DNA from 2 places in the Roseibium sp. AWQ4_254 genome. Region 1 is predicted to be linked to the other one. Evidence: predicted binding sites of a transcription regulator. Region 1 holds the regulator's gene; the other holds the start of a gene.

Region 1 (7,892 bases):
GAACACTGCCCGGGCGTTGGCTTCTTCCATCAGCTTTTCGTTGACCTGATAGGCGCTGAGAAGATTGTGACGGCTCTCGCTGTCATCATCGCCCATGGAGACCCAGCAATCGGTCACGACACAGTCGGTTCCCTTTACGGCCTCATATGGGTCTGTGGTCACAAGAATGGAACCACCCTTGGCGCGCGCGGCGTCGATCAGGTCCTGGGGTGGTGCCAGCTCGGCCGGTGTGGCAATGCGCAGTTCGAAATCAAACCGCGGCGCGGCATGCACCCAGGAGGCCAGAACATTGTTGCTGTCGCCGGTCCATGCCACACTCTTGCCGGTGATCGGCCCGCGGTGTTCCTCAAACGTCATCAGATCCGCCATGATCTGGCACGGGTGGGACACTTTGGTCAGGCCATTGATCACGGGAACCGTGGCATATTCGGCCAGCTCCGTCAGATCCTCATGGCTGAGAATACGGATCATGATTGCATCGACGAACCGGGACAGAACCCGGGCCGTGTCGGCAATGGTCTCACCCCGGCCAAGCTGCATTTCCGCGCCGGTCAGCATCAGGGTTTCGCCGCCGAGTTCGCGCATGCCCACATCAAAGGAAATGCGGGTCCGGGTGGAAGGCTGCTCGAAAATCATGGCCAGTACCTTGCCGGCCAGCGGCCCCTCACCCGGGCGCACACCATTGCGGTTTGCCTTGATGGTCTTTGCGGTTTCCAGAATGGCGCGCAGTTCGTCGCCCTCAAGGTCCGTCAGGTCGAGAAAATTCCGGTAAGCTGCATGTGCGGTCATCCGGCCGCTCCTTCCACCAAGTTCGCCTCAACCGCCTGCGCCGCCTGTTCCAGACGCTCCAGCGCGATCGCAATTTCGTCTTCGCTCATTGTCAGCGGCGGCAGAAGCCGCAGGACATTGTCACCGGCCGGAACGGCCAGGAGCCCGGCCTCCCGGGCCGCAGCCGAAAATTCGCCCACGGGCACCACGCATCTGAGACCTAGCATCAGTCCGCTGCCGCGCACTTCCGCCAGCACATCCGGATGGCCGTCCACCAGACCGGCAAGCTTCTGCTTGAAGTTCAGGCCCTTGCGTTGAACCTCGCCCAGAAAGCCCTCTTCAAGAATGATGTCGAGCACCGCATTGCCAACAGCCATGGCGAGCGGATTGCCACCAAATGTGGTGCCGTGAGTGCCAGGCCCGAGCGCGCCGGCAGCCTCTTGCGTCGCCAGGCACGCGCCCATGGGAAAACCGCCGCCGATCCCCTTGGCAATCGCCATCAGGTCCGGGCTGACACCGGTCCATTCATGGGCAAACAGCTTGCCCGTCCGGCCGATGCCGGTCTGGATCTCATCGAAAATGAGCAGCAGGCCGTTGTCGTCACACAGTTTGCGCAGGGCGCGCAGAAAGTCCGGCTGGATTTCCCGGATACCGCCCTCGCCCTGAACCGGTTCAATCGCGATGGCCGCTGTCTGGGGGCCTATGACCGCCTTGAGCGCATCCAGATCGCCCGCCGGCACCTGGTCGAAACCGGGCGCCTTGGGGCCAAAGCCTTCCAGGTATTTCTCCTGCCCCCCGGCGGCGATCGTCGCGATGGTACGGCCGTGGAAAGCCCCTTCAAAGGTGACAATGTGAAACCGTTCCGGATGGCCCTTGTCATATTGATGGCGGCGGGCGCATTTGATCGCCGCTTCCATGGCTTCGGCCCCGGAATTCACGAACAGCACCTTGTCGGCAAAGGAGGCATCCGCCAGCCGCTGCGCCAGCCGTTCCCCCTCGGGCATCTGGTGCAGGTTGGAAATGTGCCAGAGCTTCGCCGCCTGTTCCTGAAGCGCCTTGACCAGATGCGGGTGACTGTGGCCGCAGGAATTCACAGCGATGCCGGACCCGCAATCGAGGTATCGTCGGCCGTCCTTGGTCACCAGCCAGACACCTTCCCCGTGATCAAAGCTCAGGGATGATCTTGCGTAATTCCCAAACAGTGCGGTCGCGGACATAACCTCATTCAACTCCATGGCCGTCCCCGCGCTGTCGAGTGTGGCAGGGACTGGCGGTTTTCAGGGATTTCAGCTCCGGCAGGCTGGCTGCGGTGCACGCGCACACCGTCAGACCTGCACAAGGCCAAAACGCAACGTGCCGCCCCTGAGAGGCGGCACGTTGCGGTTCCGTTATACACTGGCCGCCCCATTATCTGTCAATGGGCCTGCGGCCAGGCCGCATACGTAGAGTCACCGGAACAGAATTCGTAAAATTCTCAATACCCTCGCCATACTTGGGGAAAAGTCCCTTCATCCCCAACTGGTTTGGGCCCAATGGTTGCCTCACAAATTAACGTTATTGTAATCTGTGACCAATCAGACACGACATCTCGTAAGGCAAATCACTCGAAGATACTAGATATGCCACACTTAGGCATGCACCAGCATGCTTAATACGGGGTTAATGGCCGCAGAGGCCGCAATAAAAGGTGCGGGCAATGAGTTGGACAAACGAACGGGTTGAACTCCTCAAGAAACTTTGGGGTGACGGCTTGAGCGCAAGCCAGATCGCTGGCGAGCTTGGAGGCGTCACCCGGAATGCCGTGATCGGCAAGGTTCACCGGCTTGGCCTGTCCGGGCGGGCAAAGACCTCAAGCGCAAGCACCAAGCCCCGTCGGCCGCGCTCTGCAACCGCCAGCAACACCAACACCAGCTCAGCTCCGAAGAAGCCGGCCCAGCAGCCGCCGCAAACAATTGGGGCGACGGCGCTCAAGGCGGATACAGCCCCTGCGCCCGTTGCAGAGATCAAGCCAGAGCCGGTGGCCGAACTGGTGGTGCCGATTTCCCAGCGTGCCACGATCCTGACGCTGACCGAGCGCACCTGCAAATGGCCGATCGGCGACCCGGCGACGGACGACTTCTACTTCTGCGGCCGCCAGTCCGAAGCCGGTGTTCCCTATTGCACCCATCACTGCAAGATCGCCTACCAGCCGGTCGCCGACCGCCGCCGCGACCGCAAAGTGATTGCGAAGGCCGGCTGACGCCCCACCTTCTTTCAAACGAGAAAAGCCCGCTATTTTGGCGGGCTTTTCAGTTTGAAGCGTGCTTTTATTTTCCAGCACCTACCAGGCCCCATGCCAACCTCACCCAAAAGGTCCCTATTGGAGGGGGCAAGTTCACCGGCAAGGAGAGGCACGCAGGACGGCCTGGTTGGCCGTTCAAGCGGCGCAACGCAGTCCGGCGGGCCGGAGCAGGCCACCGAGGCCGCGTTTGAGGACTGTTCAGCTGCGTCCCAAGTTTTGAACGATAAACCATATCGCCCTGCAACCTGCTCCTTGACGAACAGTCCCCAAACACGGTCAGATCGGTTCCTATCTATTGAGGTTGGTAGGAGCCACCTTAAGCTACGACACGAGAGCGTTCCGCCGTGTCGCGCGTCTTGGACGAAGCCGCACATCACCCTGTGACCCGTTCCTTGCGGAACGCTCTCATGTCACGGTCGAATAGGGTCCTGTTTGGTGAGGTTGATATCAGCCGACGGCTGAAAACTGATCGTTGAAGGCGTAGCCCGCGCCGCGGACCGTGCGGATCGGGTCCTTGGCCTTGCCCCTGTTGAGGGCTTTGCGCAGACGGCCCACATGCACATCAACCGTGCGCTCGTCCACATAGACATCATGACCCCAGACACCGTCCAGAAGCTGCTCGCGGGAAAACACCCGCCCAGGCGACGTCATCAGGAACTCCAGCAGGCGGAACTCGGTCGGGCCCAGGTGGATTTCCTTGGTATTGCGCCGGACCCGGTGGGTTTCCCGGTCCAGTTCAATATCGCCGGAACGCAACATCGTGGAGACCACTTCCGGGCTGGCCCGGCGCAGGATCGCACGGACCCGCGCCATCAGCTCCGGCACGGAGAACGGCTTGACCACATAGTCATCTGCCCCGGTCGACAGGCCGCGGATCCGCTCCGCTTCCTCGCCCCGCGCCGTCAGCATGATAACCGGCAGGCGCTCGGTGTCCTCGCGGGTGCGTAGGCGGCGGCACAGTTCAATGCCGGACAGGCCCGGCAGCATCCAGTCCAGAAGCAGCAGATCCGGCAGGCTTTCCCGCAGGCGGATTTCCGCCTCATCGCCCCGGACACAGGAATCCACCTGATATCCTTCCGCTTCCAGATTGTATCTCAAGAGAAGGCTGAGCGGTTCTTCGTCTTCAACGATGAGGACCTTCGGCATTCGTTCTTGCTCCGTCTAGGCGGCCGGCGCCCAGGCGCCGGCCGGAAATTGCGCACTGTTTTTTGCAGAGGTTTATGCGCTGGTCGTTTCGTCGAGCTTTTCCCGCTCTTCCGGCAGACGCTCGCCTGTGACCATGAAGAAGACATTCTCCGCAATATTGGTCGCGTGATCCCCGATCCGCTCGATGTTCTTGGCGCAGAACAGCAAATGGACACATTGGGTGATCACCCGCGGGTCTTCCATCATGTAGGTGAGCAATTCCCGGAAAAGGGAAGTATAGATCGCGTCGACTTCCGCGTCCCCTTCCTGCACCCGGCGCGCCGCCTCGGCATCGCGCCGCGTATAGGCGTCAAGCACCTGCTTGAGCTGGGACAGGGCCAGCTCGGTCATGTGCTCGACCCCGATGGCCAGCTTTTTGGACTGGAGATTGCTATCGATGGCAATCACACGCTTGGCCACGTTCTTGGCCAGGTCGCCCACCCGCTCCAGGTCATTGGCGATGCGGCTGGCGGCAGTGATCTCGCGCAGGTCCTGCCCCATGGGCTGGCGGCGGGCGATCATCTCGATCAGCTTCATCTCCACGTCCTGATGCAACCCATCCAGGCGTTCATCGCCGGAAATGGTAGCCTTGGCCAGATCAAGATCCTGGTTGACCAGCGCATGCACCGCATCCGCGAACGCCCGTTCTGCAAGGCCGCCCATCTCGGCGACTTTGCCGGCCATGGCAGTCAGTTCCTCGTCATAAGCCGAGACTGTATGTTCAGACATCCTGTGTCCCCTTCAGATTTCGCAAATACGCTTAGCCAAAGCGTCCGGTGATGTAATCCTGCGTGCGTTTGTCCTGTGGGTTGGTAAAGATGTCTTCTGTCTGACCTTCCTCAACCAGAATTCCCAGGTGGAAAAACGCGGTGCGCTGAGAGACACGGGCCGCCTGCTGCATGGAGTGGGTCACGATCACGATCGTGTAGTTTTCGCGCAGCTCGTCGATCAGTTCCTCAACCTTTGCCGTAGCAATGGGATCAAGTGCCGAACATGGTTCATCCATCAGGATCACTTCCGGGCTGACGGCAATTGCGCGCGCAATGCACAGACGCTGCTGCTGTCCGCCGGACATGCCTGTTCCCGGCTCATCCAGCCGGTTCTTGACTTCTTCCCAAAGGCCGGCCTTCTGAAGGCTCGAGGCCACGATATCGTCCAGTTCCGCCTTGTTGCGGGACAGGCCGTGGATCCGCGGACCATAGGCAATATTGTCGTAAATCGACTTCGGGAACGGGTTCGGCTTCTGGAACACCATGCCCACCTTGGCCCGCAGCTGCACCGGATCGACCTTCGGATCGTAAATGTCTTCGCCGTCAATCTTGATGGAGCCTTCGACACGACAGATATCTATGGTGTCGTTCATGCGATTCAAGGTGCGCAGGAAGGTCGACTTGCCACAGCCGGACGGGCCAATGAAGGCCGTAACGGAACGCGGCTGGATTTCAATATCCACGTCTTTGATGGCATGGGTGTCGCCGTAATAGACCTGGACCTTGTTGGCGGAAATCTTGCTGTCGGTCATCTCTTTCGCCTGTTCAATCGTCGGCATCTCGTTCATCGGATCAATCCTTACCAGCGGCGCTCAAACCTGCGGCGCAGGATGATTGCGAGAATGTTCATGGAAAGAAGGAAAATCAGGAGCACAATAATCCCGCCCCAGGCCTTCTCGTAAAAGGCATAGTCGGCCCGGGCCGCCCAGGTGTAGATCTGGGCCGGCATGGCGGAGTTCGGGTCCATGAAGCCGGAGACGAGCCCGTCCGGATACCCACGGGCCACAAAGCCGACCATCCCGATCAGCAGCAGCGGCGCGGTCTCCCCAAGAGCCTGGGCCAGACCAATGATGGTGCCGGTCAAAATGCCCGGCATGGCCAGTGGCAGCACATGGTGGAAGATGGCCTGCATCTTGGACGCTCCGACGCCCAGCGCCGCATCCCGGATGCTCGGCGGCACCGCTTTCAAGGACGCCCGTGTGGAGATGATGATGGTCGGCAGGGTCATCAGCGTCAGCACCAGCCCACCGACCAGCGGGGCCGATTGCGGCAGATGCATGAACTGGATGAACACGGCCAGGCCCAGAATGCCGAACACGATGGACGGCACGGCAGCCAGGTTGGAAATATTCACCTCGATCAGATCGGTGAACCGGTTCTGCGGTGCAAACTCTTCCAGATAGATGGAGGCGGCAACGCCGATGGGCAGGGACAGGAACAGCACGACCAGCATCATAAAGAAGGAACCGACCACGGACGCCCCAATGCCAGCAGCACCCGGATTGTCCACCCCGGCATCCGCACCGGTCACGAACTGCCAGTTGAAGACGCTCTTGAGGACGCCCGCATCGACCAGATGGTCAACAATGTCCAGATCCGACGACTTCAGGAACCGGCTGTCGGTCATGTTGTCGCGCGTGATCCGGCCATTGATATAGCCATCCACCCGGGACGAAGCGGCCAGCTTGAAGTCGACTGGCTCGCCGAGCTTGTCTTCATTTTCCCGGTAAAAGGAACGGATTGTATTGCCCGGCTTGCCGACAATGCGGCCGATGGCTGCCGGTTCAACCGCTGCTTCGATGCCACTGTCCTTCAGCTGGGCGGTCAGGGCGTTCAGGAAAAGTTGCTCATAGGCTTTCGTCTTGAAGAGCTGCTTTTCCGCTGCTTCATACTGCTCCTGCGTCACGGTAAACTTCACTTCAACAACCGTGCGCGAGAAGGCCGGAATGCCCTGGGAGATGATGGCAAAGGCCAGAACCACCAGGAAGAACAGCCCGATCACGATGGCGGCAATACCGTAGGCCTGGAACCGTTTTTCCGCTGCATTGCGCTTGCGAGTAAGATCATCCAGCGCATAAAGCGACTTGGGCTGGCGCGGCGCGGCCGAAGTGGTTTCGCCCGCTTCGGGAGGAAGAGTTGTATCGGTCATCAGTCATACTGCTCCCGGTATTTGCGCACGATGTAAAGCGCGACAATATTAAGACCAAGCGTAATCACGAACAGCGTCATGCCCAACGCAAAGGCAACAAGCGCAACGGGCGAAGCAAAATCCGCATCCCCGGTCAGCTGGCTGACGATTTTGGCAGTCACCGTTGTCATGGCTTCGAACGGGTTCAGGCTGAGCCGTGCGGCTGCCCCTGCCCCGAGCACCACAATCATGGTTTCACCGATGGCGCGCGACGCTGCCAGCAGGATGGCGCCGACAATGCCCGGAAGCGCGGCAGGCAGGATCACCTGGCGCACGGTTTCCGACTTGGTCGCGCCCAGACCGTAGGACCCGTCCCGCATGGCCTGGGGCACCGCGTTGATGATGTCATCGGACAGCGAGCTGACAAAGGGAATGAGCATGATGCCCATGACCAGACCGGCCGTCATGACGGCGGTCCCGGCCTGCATGATGCCAAGGCCGTTTTCCCCGAAGATGGACATCAGCAGCGGCCCGACGGTCAGAAGGGCGAAGAGACCGTACACAATGGTCGGGATACCCGCCAGAACCTCCAGAAGAGGCTTGGCAACGGCCCGAACTTTCGGACCGGCATATTCCGACAGATAGACGGCGGCGAAGAGGCCGATCGGCACTGCCACCACAAGGGCAACCAGCGAGATGTAGAACGTGCCCCAGAGCAGCGGCACGATGCCCAACTCAGACGAGCTGCCCCGGCCGGAGA
Region 2 (7,892 bases), on a different contig from region 1:
ATCGAAATGCTGTAATCGAGAAAAAAGCTGCCGTTCACGCCGCCTGTATGCTCTCCGATCAGGCTGGCGACGGACAGTTCCGTCGTGCCGTTGATCTCATGGCCATAAAGGTTGCGCCAGATCCGGCTGTCCGCCTCCATAGGCACCATCACAACAACCGGCCAGGCATGCTCGATAAACTGTTCATGGGGCATGTTGAGAACAGTCCCCTCCGCGCCAGCCCCTGACGCGGCCTGGGTGAAGACCGCCAGGCTGGCATTGCCGGCCTTTTTCAGGGCTTGCGCCAGAAGCATGTCGTCCAAAGCATTGGATTCTGCGCTGAAGTCGATGTCAAAGACCATGTCCTGAGCACCGCCCGCAATCAGCAGGTCGATCAGTCGCGCATAGATCCTGCGGGGGAGCGGCCAATGACCAATTTCAGCCAGGCTGCGGGCATCAATGTCGACAAAAACGATGTCCCCGGAGACCGGCCGCTGGTCGAGGGCAAAACGGGTCTCCCATAACAGCCTGTCAAGGGCCGCCGTCACACCGAAAACGCGCAAGCCCGCAACTGAGACAAGAACCACCAAAGCAACCAGAGCGGCATTGAGCAAACGCCCACCGATATTGTCCCGCCAAATCAGCACCATCCGCCCCCGCTCAGGTGTCCTAACGTCCAGCGCGGCGCGCGCAATTCGCCGGTTTCGTCATGTCGGCTCTAGCGGTTTCCATTGCCATTGCCGCCGCCGTTGCCACCACCGTTGCCGTTGCCACCACCGTTCCCGTTCCCATTGTTGCCGCTCCCATTTCCGTTGTTGCCGTTGCCATTGCCACCACCATTGCCGTCCCCGTTGTTGCCCTTTTCACTCCCTTTGCCTACGCCACCAGCGTCGGAGGTTCCTGAACTGCCAGCAGCGTCAGATCTGGAAAAGAGGGCCTCAAACCAGCCACGTTTTTCTTTGATGGCAGGTTCGACACGGTTCGCATGTCTGGCTTTTTTCGACTGGCCAGGAGGGCTCGGCGCGCTGACCTTCGGTTTCCTTGGGCGCCCTTGGCGCACCGATGGCTTCGTCCGGCCGCCGACATCAAGCCCACGGCCGCCACTGGAAGCACTTGACGCATTCTGGCCGGCTCCAAGATCCGCGCGGTCCCCGGAGGCGAAGTCCTCGACCCCGACCACCCCCCGTTGCACAGACACCCGGGCCCGGCGGCTATCGACGGAAACATCAAATTTGGTTCCCTTCACCACCGCAGCCAGAAACGGGGTTTCGACATAATAATGCGGGCGGTTCCGTTTGGCGACGTCGACAGTTACTTTGCCCTTACGTTGCAAAAGGGTTGTCTTTCCCCGGTTGCTGAACCGTTTGGACAGAGCAACCGTTGTTTCAGGACCAACCGTAATGGTTTCCGTTCCCCGGGCGATCAGCGCCCGGGCTCGGGACCTGGTCGCCAGTGTGAAGCCCTTTTGAAAGACCATTCCCTTCCTGGCCCGGAATGCCTCCAAGCCAGGCGCAACGAAATAAACAGGGCCGGAAACCCGCTTCACGACCCATTCAGTGGCGGCAGCGCTCTGAAAGGCCCCAGCGACCATCAAGACTATTAAAAAAAAGGGCAGCAAAAATTCGTATTTTGTACCGGCTGCACCAGTAAAAGGAATTTGCACCCGAGTTCAGAACCCGACATCTCTGGCGATAATTGCTATTTTTTACAGTCATACATCCAAATTCCGCAGGTGCAACCAATTCATAGCCATCTTCAGCTATTTAACCTTTCGTGAATTCAGATGTTTATCTGAGATATTTCGATGATACGGTTACGCAAATGTGAATACGAAGATTAAAACTTCTTCGGTGTCACCAGCCTTAAGCAGCCGGAGACAGAAGACTGCGTTCAATGTCGCGGAAGAGATCCACGTGATCGATATTCATCTGTTCCACCCCGCAACGAACGGCCTTTTCAAACACCGCCCGGTCCTCCCCGCCATAAAACATCTGGGTGATCAGGTTGGCTGCCTTGGCTTCCTCGACAAGTTGCTGTTCCAGAGTATCCGCATCAAACTCCAGGATATGCGCATCCTGGGCGACAGCCCGCTCCACCGACCCGACATGGGCAAACAGAACCATGCGCCTGAGATCGGGAACCTTGGCCCGCGCTTCAGCCCGAATGGCCTGATCAAAGGAAAAGGTCCAGGCATCGTTCAACATGCCGCGAACCGCCAGCATGTCTCGAATTTCGGCCGGGTCTCCTTCCTTGATCTCCACATAGGTTCCGATCCGCGCTTTGCAGGCATCCAAAAACGCGCCGAGACGGGGAATACACTCTCCCTTGTAGTCCGGCCCGAACCAGCTGCCCGCATCAAGCATGTCCACATCGGCGGACACCATGTCGGCAATATGCCCGGTTCCGTTCGACGTGCGGTCCAAGGTGGCGTCGTGCAGCACATACAAAACACCATCTTTGGAGGGACGCACATCCAGCTCCACCACTTCCGCACCCTGCTCGATCGCCTTTTCCAGGGAAGCGAACGTATTTTCCGGCGCCTTGAGGCTTGCTCCCCGATGACACACTATGACCGCGTGGTTCACGTTAAATACTCCTGTGTCTCCAAACAGATTGTCTGGAGCGAAAGGGCTTCCATCATGCCCCCTGTGAGGGAAGTTGAATAAAGTGGTGCCTGAAATTCTTGATGGAATGATGACAGTTTTTCTTGTTTAGCGTATTCAACCACTTAGGCAAAGAAGTCATACAGGATCTGTGATCAAAAACGCACAGTTTGCACCTCATGCGACGCATTTGATTCCGATGCTCAGTCCGGTTGGCAGATCGTTTTTCGGGTTGGCTGCGCTGGCCCCGATTCTTTTCCGGGTATTGTTCAGTCATGCCGAACGGTCAGTTAAATTGCGCAACCGGATTTCTGGCCTATCTTCCCCTCTGCAGCGTTCATGAGCGAACGCTCTTTCAAAATATGATATGAGGTTTGATCATGATCCGTCTCGCCGCTTCCGCACTGGCCCTTACGCTCCTGGCAGGTCCTGCCCTCGCAGACCCGGTTTCCTACGCGTTCGACAAGTCCCACTCCAACCTGGCTTTCTCTTATAACCACCTTGGCTATTCCACCACAGACGGCCGTTTTGCCGACTGGGATGGCAAACTGATGATCGACCAGGACAATCCGGCCGATTCGACCATTGAATTCACCATCAAGATCGACAGCCTCGACACGTTCTGGCCGGACCGCGACACGCACCTGAAGAGCGCGGATTTCTTCGACGCTGCCAAATTTCCGACGGCAACCTTCAAAAGCACGAAGGTTGAACAGACCGGCGAGAAACAGCTTGCTGTGACCGGTGACCTGACGATCAAAGGCATCACCAAGCCGGCCACCCTGACCGTGGACGTGCTGAACCTGGGTGAACATCCGATGAAAAAGAAACCGGCCGCCGGTTTTGCCGTCTCCACCGTGATCAAACGCTCCGATTACGGAATGGACAAATTTGTGCCTTATGTCGGCGACGAGATCAGCATTTCCTTCGACGCGGAAGCGCTGAAAGCTGACGCAGAATAAGAAAATATTCGGAGGCCGGAACATCCGGCCTCCTTCTTTTCAGGGAGGCGGCCATGCTGCGCAACACCTCTTCAGGCTATGGACGCATCGCAATTGCCTTTCATTGGACAATGGCCGCGCTGATCTTCGCCATGCTGGCCCTCGGGCTTTACATGACATCGCTACCTCTGACCGATCCGGCAACCTTTCCGCTGTTTCAGCTGCATAAGTCCATCGGTTTCGTGGTTTTAGCGCTTGCGGTTCTGCGGCTTTTGTGGCGCCTGGTGAACCCGGCGCCGAAACTGCCAGACGGCATGCATCCTCTAGAGAAGCTGGCCGCACATCTTGGCCATGCCGGTCTCTATGCGTTCTTGTTTGCCTTGCCGCTCACTGGCTGGATGGTCGCATCCGCCTCTCCCTATGGCATTCCGACTTTCATCTTCAACATCGTGCCGGTGCCGCATCTTCCCGTGCCCGGCGTCCTCGGCTCCAAGGCCGAAGCGGAAACGGTGTTCAAGATCCTGCATGAATATGGCGCCTATCTATTGATGGCGCTGATCACCGCCCACTTGGCCGCCGCGCTGAAACACCATTTCATCGCCCGGGACGACACGTTGAAGCGGATGATCTCCACGGGCCCCGCCCGTTCCAGCTCCTAATGTGCTCAATCAGGAAATGTTCACATGCATCTGAAAAAGCTGTCTTATGCCTTTGTCGCGGTGTCTGCGATTACGGCATCCGCCCCGGTCTTTGCCGACACCTGGACCGTGGATCCGGTCCAGAGCTCGCTTGGATTTGAAGTCCAGCAGGCCGGTCAGCCGCTCAAAGGCACCTTCACATCCTGGACCGCAAACATCGATTTCGATACGGACAATCCGGGTGCCTCCAAGATCTCGGCCGAGATCGAACCGGCCAGCGCCTCGACGGGCAATCCGCAATTCGACAGCACCCTGCCCGCTCCGGACTGGTTTGATGCATCCGGATTTCCGAAGGCAGAATTCACGGCGGACAGCGTTTCGCATGTGGACGGCAACGTCTACAAGGCCGACGGCACGCTGACAATCAAGGGCATTTCCCAGCCGGTCACGCTGGACTTTACTCTCGACATCACCGGCGACACAGCCCAGGCCAAGGGAACAGCCTCACTCAACCGCCTGGACTACAAACTGGGCTCCAGTGTCGGCAAGGACACGGTTGGCGATGCGGTGACCGTCACCCTGGACCTGACGGCTACCCGCTGAGCGCACTCAGCGCTCTTCACCCTTGTCACCCTGATCTGAAGTTCGTCTCATTTTCCAGCGCGTTCAGCACGAACTTCAAATTCATGAGGGTGACTAGCAAGTCTATGTTTCGATTTTGGTTTTCGGAATTGAAATACGCTACGGCGCGCGCTGCACATTTGAGGCGGATTTCAGTTCCAACACACCAGGACCAAGCAGCGTTTCATTGGATTTGTCTGTCTCTGCCTGAATTCAGAGATGTGAACACAAAGGCCAAAGCCGTTCAAATCGGGATGAACGCGGCACGCCCCAACCAAAGTGAGAAGGCTGCGGGACTTGGCGTCTGCAGCCTTTTTGCCGTATGAGAACATCACACAACGCTCCAGCGAGACCGGTGGCCGCAGCACCGGTGCCAGCCAGACCAGGAAAGACGTCTCATGAACGCTCCCGTCACCACGCCCGACTATCAGCACAGCGCGCTGTTTCCGCAGGGCGAAGACAAGACCCCCTACCGCAAGCTGACTCAGGAGTTTGTCTCCACCGCTACCTTCAACGGAGAAGAGGTGCTGGTGGTCGAACCGGAAGGACTGCGTCTTCTGGCAGAAGAAGCGTTCAAGGACATCAACCATTTCCTGCGCCCGGGCCATCTGGAACAGCTCAAACGCATTCTCGACGATCCAGACGCAACTGAAAACGACAAGTTTGTCGCGTTCGACCTTCTGAAGAACGCCAATATCGCCTCTCATGGCGTGCTACCCATGTGCCAGGACACCGGCACCGCGATCATCATGGGCAAAAAGGGTCGACGGGTCTGGACCAGCGGCACCGATGAAGCCGCCCTCGGCGAGGGCGCACGCGATGCCTATTTCAAGAAAAACCTGCGCTATTCCCAACTCGCGCCCCTTTCCATGTTCGAGGAAAAGAACACCCGCAATAACATGCCCGCCCAGATCGAGCTCTATGCGGAAGGGGAAGATGCATACAAGTTCCTGTTCATGGCCAAGGGCGGCGGATCTGCCAACAAGACCTTCCTGTTCCAGGGTACCCCGTCCCTTCTGACCCACGACCGGATGGTTGAGTTCCTCAAAGAAAAGATCCTGACTCTCGGAACCGCCGCCTGCCCGCCCTATCATTTGGCCATCGTCATTGGCGGCACCTCGGCGGAACTGAACCTGAAAACCGCCAAGCTGGCCTCCGCCCGCTATCTGGATGGCCTGCCGACAGAAGGTTCGGAACTGGGCCACGCCTTCCGCGACACCCAGATGGAAGAAGAGATCCACAAACTGACCCAGGCAACCGGCGTCGGCGCCCAGTTTGGGGGCAAGTATTTCTGCCACGATGTGCGTGTCATCCGCCTGCCCCGCCATGGCGCCTCCCTGCCGATCGGTCTTGCGGTCTCCTGTTCCGCTGACCGCCAGGCTGTTGGCAAGATCACCAGGGACGGCATCTTTCTGGAACAGCTGGAAATGCAGCCGGAAAAATATCTTCCGGAAGTGACCGACGAGACCCTGTCTGACAATGTAGTCAAGATCGACCTGACACGGCCAATGCCTGAGATCCTGGCCGAGCTGACCAAGCATCCGATCAAGACACGCCTGTCGCTGAGCGGCCCCTTGATTGTCGCCCGGGATCTGGCCCATTCGAAACTGCGCGACCGCCTGGAAAGCGGCGAGCCGCTGCCGGAGTATTTCAAGAACCATCCGATCTATTATGCCGGACCGGCGAAGACCCCGGATGGCATGCCGTCCGGCTCCTTCGGCCCGACCACCGCGGGGCGCATGGACGCATATGTAGACCAGTTCCAGGCCGCTGGCGGCTCCATGGTGATGCTGGCAAAGGGCAACCGCTCGGCCCAGGTGCGCCGCGCCTGTCAGGCCCATGGCGGGTTTTACCTGGGATCCATTGGTGGCCCGGCCGCCCGTCTCGCCCAGGACTGCATCAAGAAGGTGGAAGTGGTCGAGTTTGAAGAACTCGGCATGGAAGCCATCTGGAAAATCGAGGTTGAAGATTTCCCGGCCTTCATCGTGGTTGATGACAAGGGCAACGACTTCTTCAAGGAATTGAACCTCGGCTAGACGCCCCGCCTGAGAAACTTATTCCTCAAGAGATCTTGGAAAAGGCGGCTTTTGCCGTCTTTTTTGCATTTACTTTCAACATGAGGATCCTCCTTAACCGGTTTTTTAGCTGAAAAAGGCAAGAAGGTTGGACGCAAAAGCAAACGCAAGACGTCTTGATGGTCAAATTCGCTGCCTACATTCTGGTTCTGGTCATTGTTGCTATCGTCAGCCGCAGGCTGGATCAGTCCGGGCTCTATATCACCACACTGCTGGCCATTCTCTTCAGCGTTGCCGGAATGCTGCTCTTTCCCGCAGTCCAGCCGCTGGCGGAATCGGTGGTGGGCGGCGTCCGCTCCAGAGCCCGCTACGGACCGGAGAAAGAACCCGAGGAAGTCAATCCGGAGCGCATCCAGGACATCTTGACCCGGGAGCCAGCCAAATTCGCAGTTGCCACAGCCAGTCCCGTCATTGCCCCCGCCGAGCCGGTTGTTCCCGCGTTTCAGACGCCCCCGGACGAGGCCATGGGCGAAGGCTTTGAGGAACTGATAAAACAGTTTTCCCGCAATGCGGTCTATGCATTCCGGGCGTATCCGCCACACCGGGAGAGCCACGGCCGCAGCAAGATCGGCGGATGCCCGGACTTGCCCAAAGGCGTCGCATGGCCGACGGCCCCCGGACATCTGGATCAGGTCAAGGAAGGCCTGCCCTTGCACTTTCTGGCGCAGCTGGATCTGAGCGAACTTGCCTGGCGCCCAAAGGGATTTCCGGAAACCGGCAGGCTACTGTTTTTTGGCCGCTTCGATGAGATGCTGGACTGGGCAGCCAGTGAGGTGGACCCGGACAATGACATGCGTGTGATTTTTGATCCGGACTGTTCAGGCGTTCCCACCACGCCACCAAAAAATCTGCCCCCCCTCGGCAGCGGCAAATATCAGTTTGATCTGCTCTTCGGCCTGCCGGGCGACGAAAAGAGCCGGACCTTCCCGGAATGGCCGCTCAAATTCGCTGAAGTCGAAACCATGCCCGAAGGCGAGGACCTGCCATTCCAAGCCCCTGAAGGCTATAACATCTCGCTGAAAGAGCACCTGACCG

Evidence for each region. The regulator PhoB, encoded in region 1, activates phosphate uptake and scavenging genes when phosphate is short. The targets are predictions, from matches to a motif close to TGTCATNNANCTGTCAT.
Region 2: the regulator PhoB is predicted to act here: its motif matches at 2,663-2,679, upstream of ACXAIC_RS19570 (glycerophosphodiester phosphodiesterase).

The regions. Positions count from the first base shown of each region.
Region 1 covers NZ_JBSWYH010000026.1:53,011-60,902, reverse strand. Annotated here, with positions in the region: gene argF (ornithine carbamoyltransferase) at 1-789, opposite strand, end outside; gene ACXAIC_RS19005 (acetylornithine transaminase) at 786-1,985, opposite strand; gene ACXAIC_RS19000 (GcrA family cell cycle regulator) at 2,465-3,007, shown strand; gene phoB (phosphate regulon transcriptional regulator PhoB) at 3,497-4,195, opposite strand; gene phoU (phosphate signaling complex protein PhoU) at 4,268-4,963, opposite strand; gene pstB (phosphate ABC transporter ATP-binding protein PstB) at 4,995-5,792, opposite strand; gene pstA (phosphate ABC transporter permease PstA) at 5,804-7,153, opposite strand; gene pstC (phosphate ABC transporter permease subunit PstC) at 7,153-7,892, opposite strand, start outside.
Region 2 covers NZ_JBSWYH010000028.1:27,231-35,122, forward strand. Annotated here, with positions in the region: gene ACXAIC_RS19560 (EAL domain-containing protein) at 1-626, opposite strand, end outside; gene ACXAIC_RS19565 (FecR domain-containing protein) at 698-1,456, opposite strand; gene ACXAIC_RS19570 (glycerophosphodiester phosphodiesterase) at 1,842-2,564, opposite strand; gene ACXAIC_RS19575 (YceI family protein) at 2,963-3,544, shown strand; gene ACXAIC_RS19580 (cytochrome b) at 3,598-4,182, shown strand; gene ACXAIC_RS19585 (YceI family protein) at 4,207-4,764, shown strand; gene ACXAIC_RS19590 (fumarate hydratase) at 5,181-6,818, shown strand; gene ACXAIC_RS19595 (DUF1963 domain-containing protein) at 6,977-7,892, shown strand, end outside.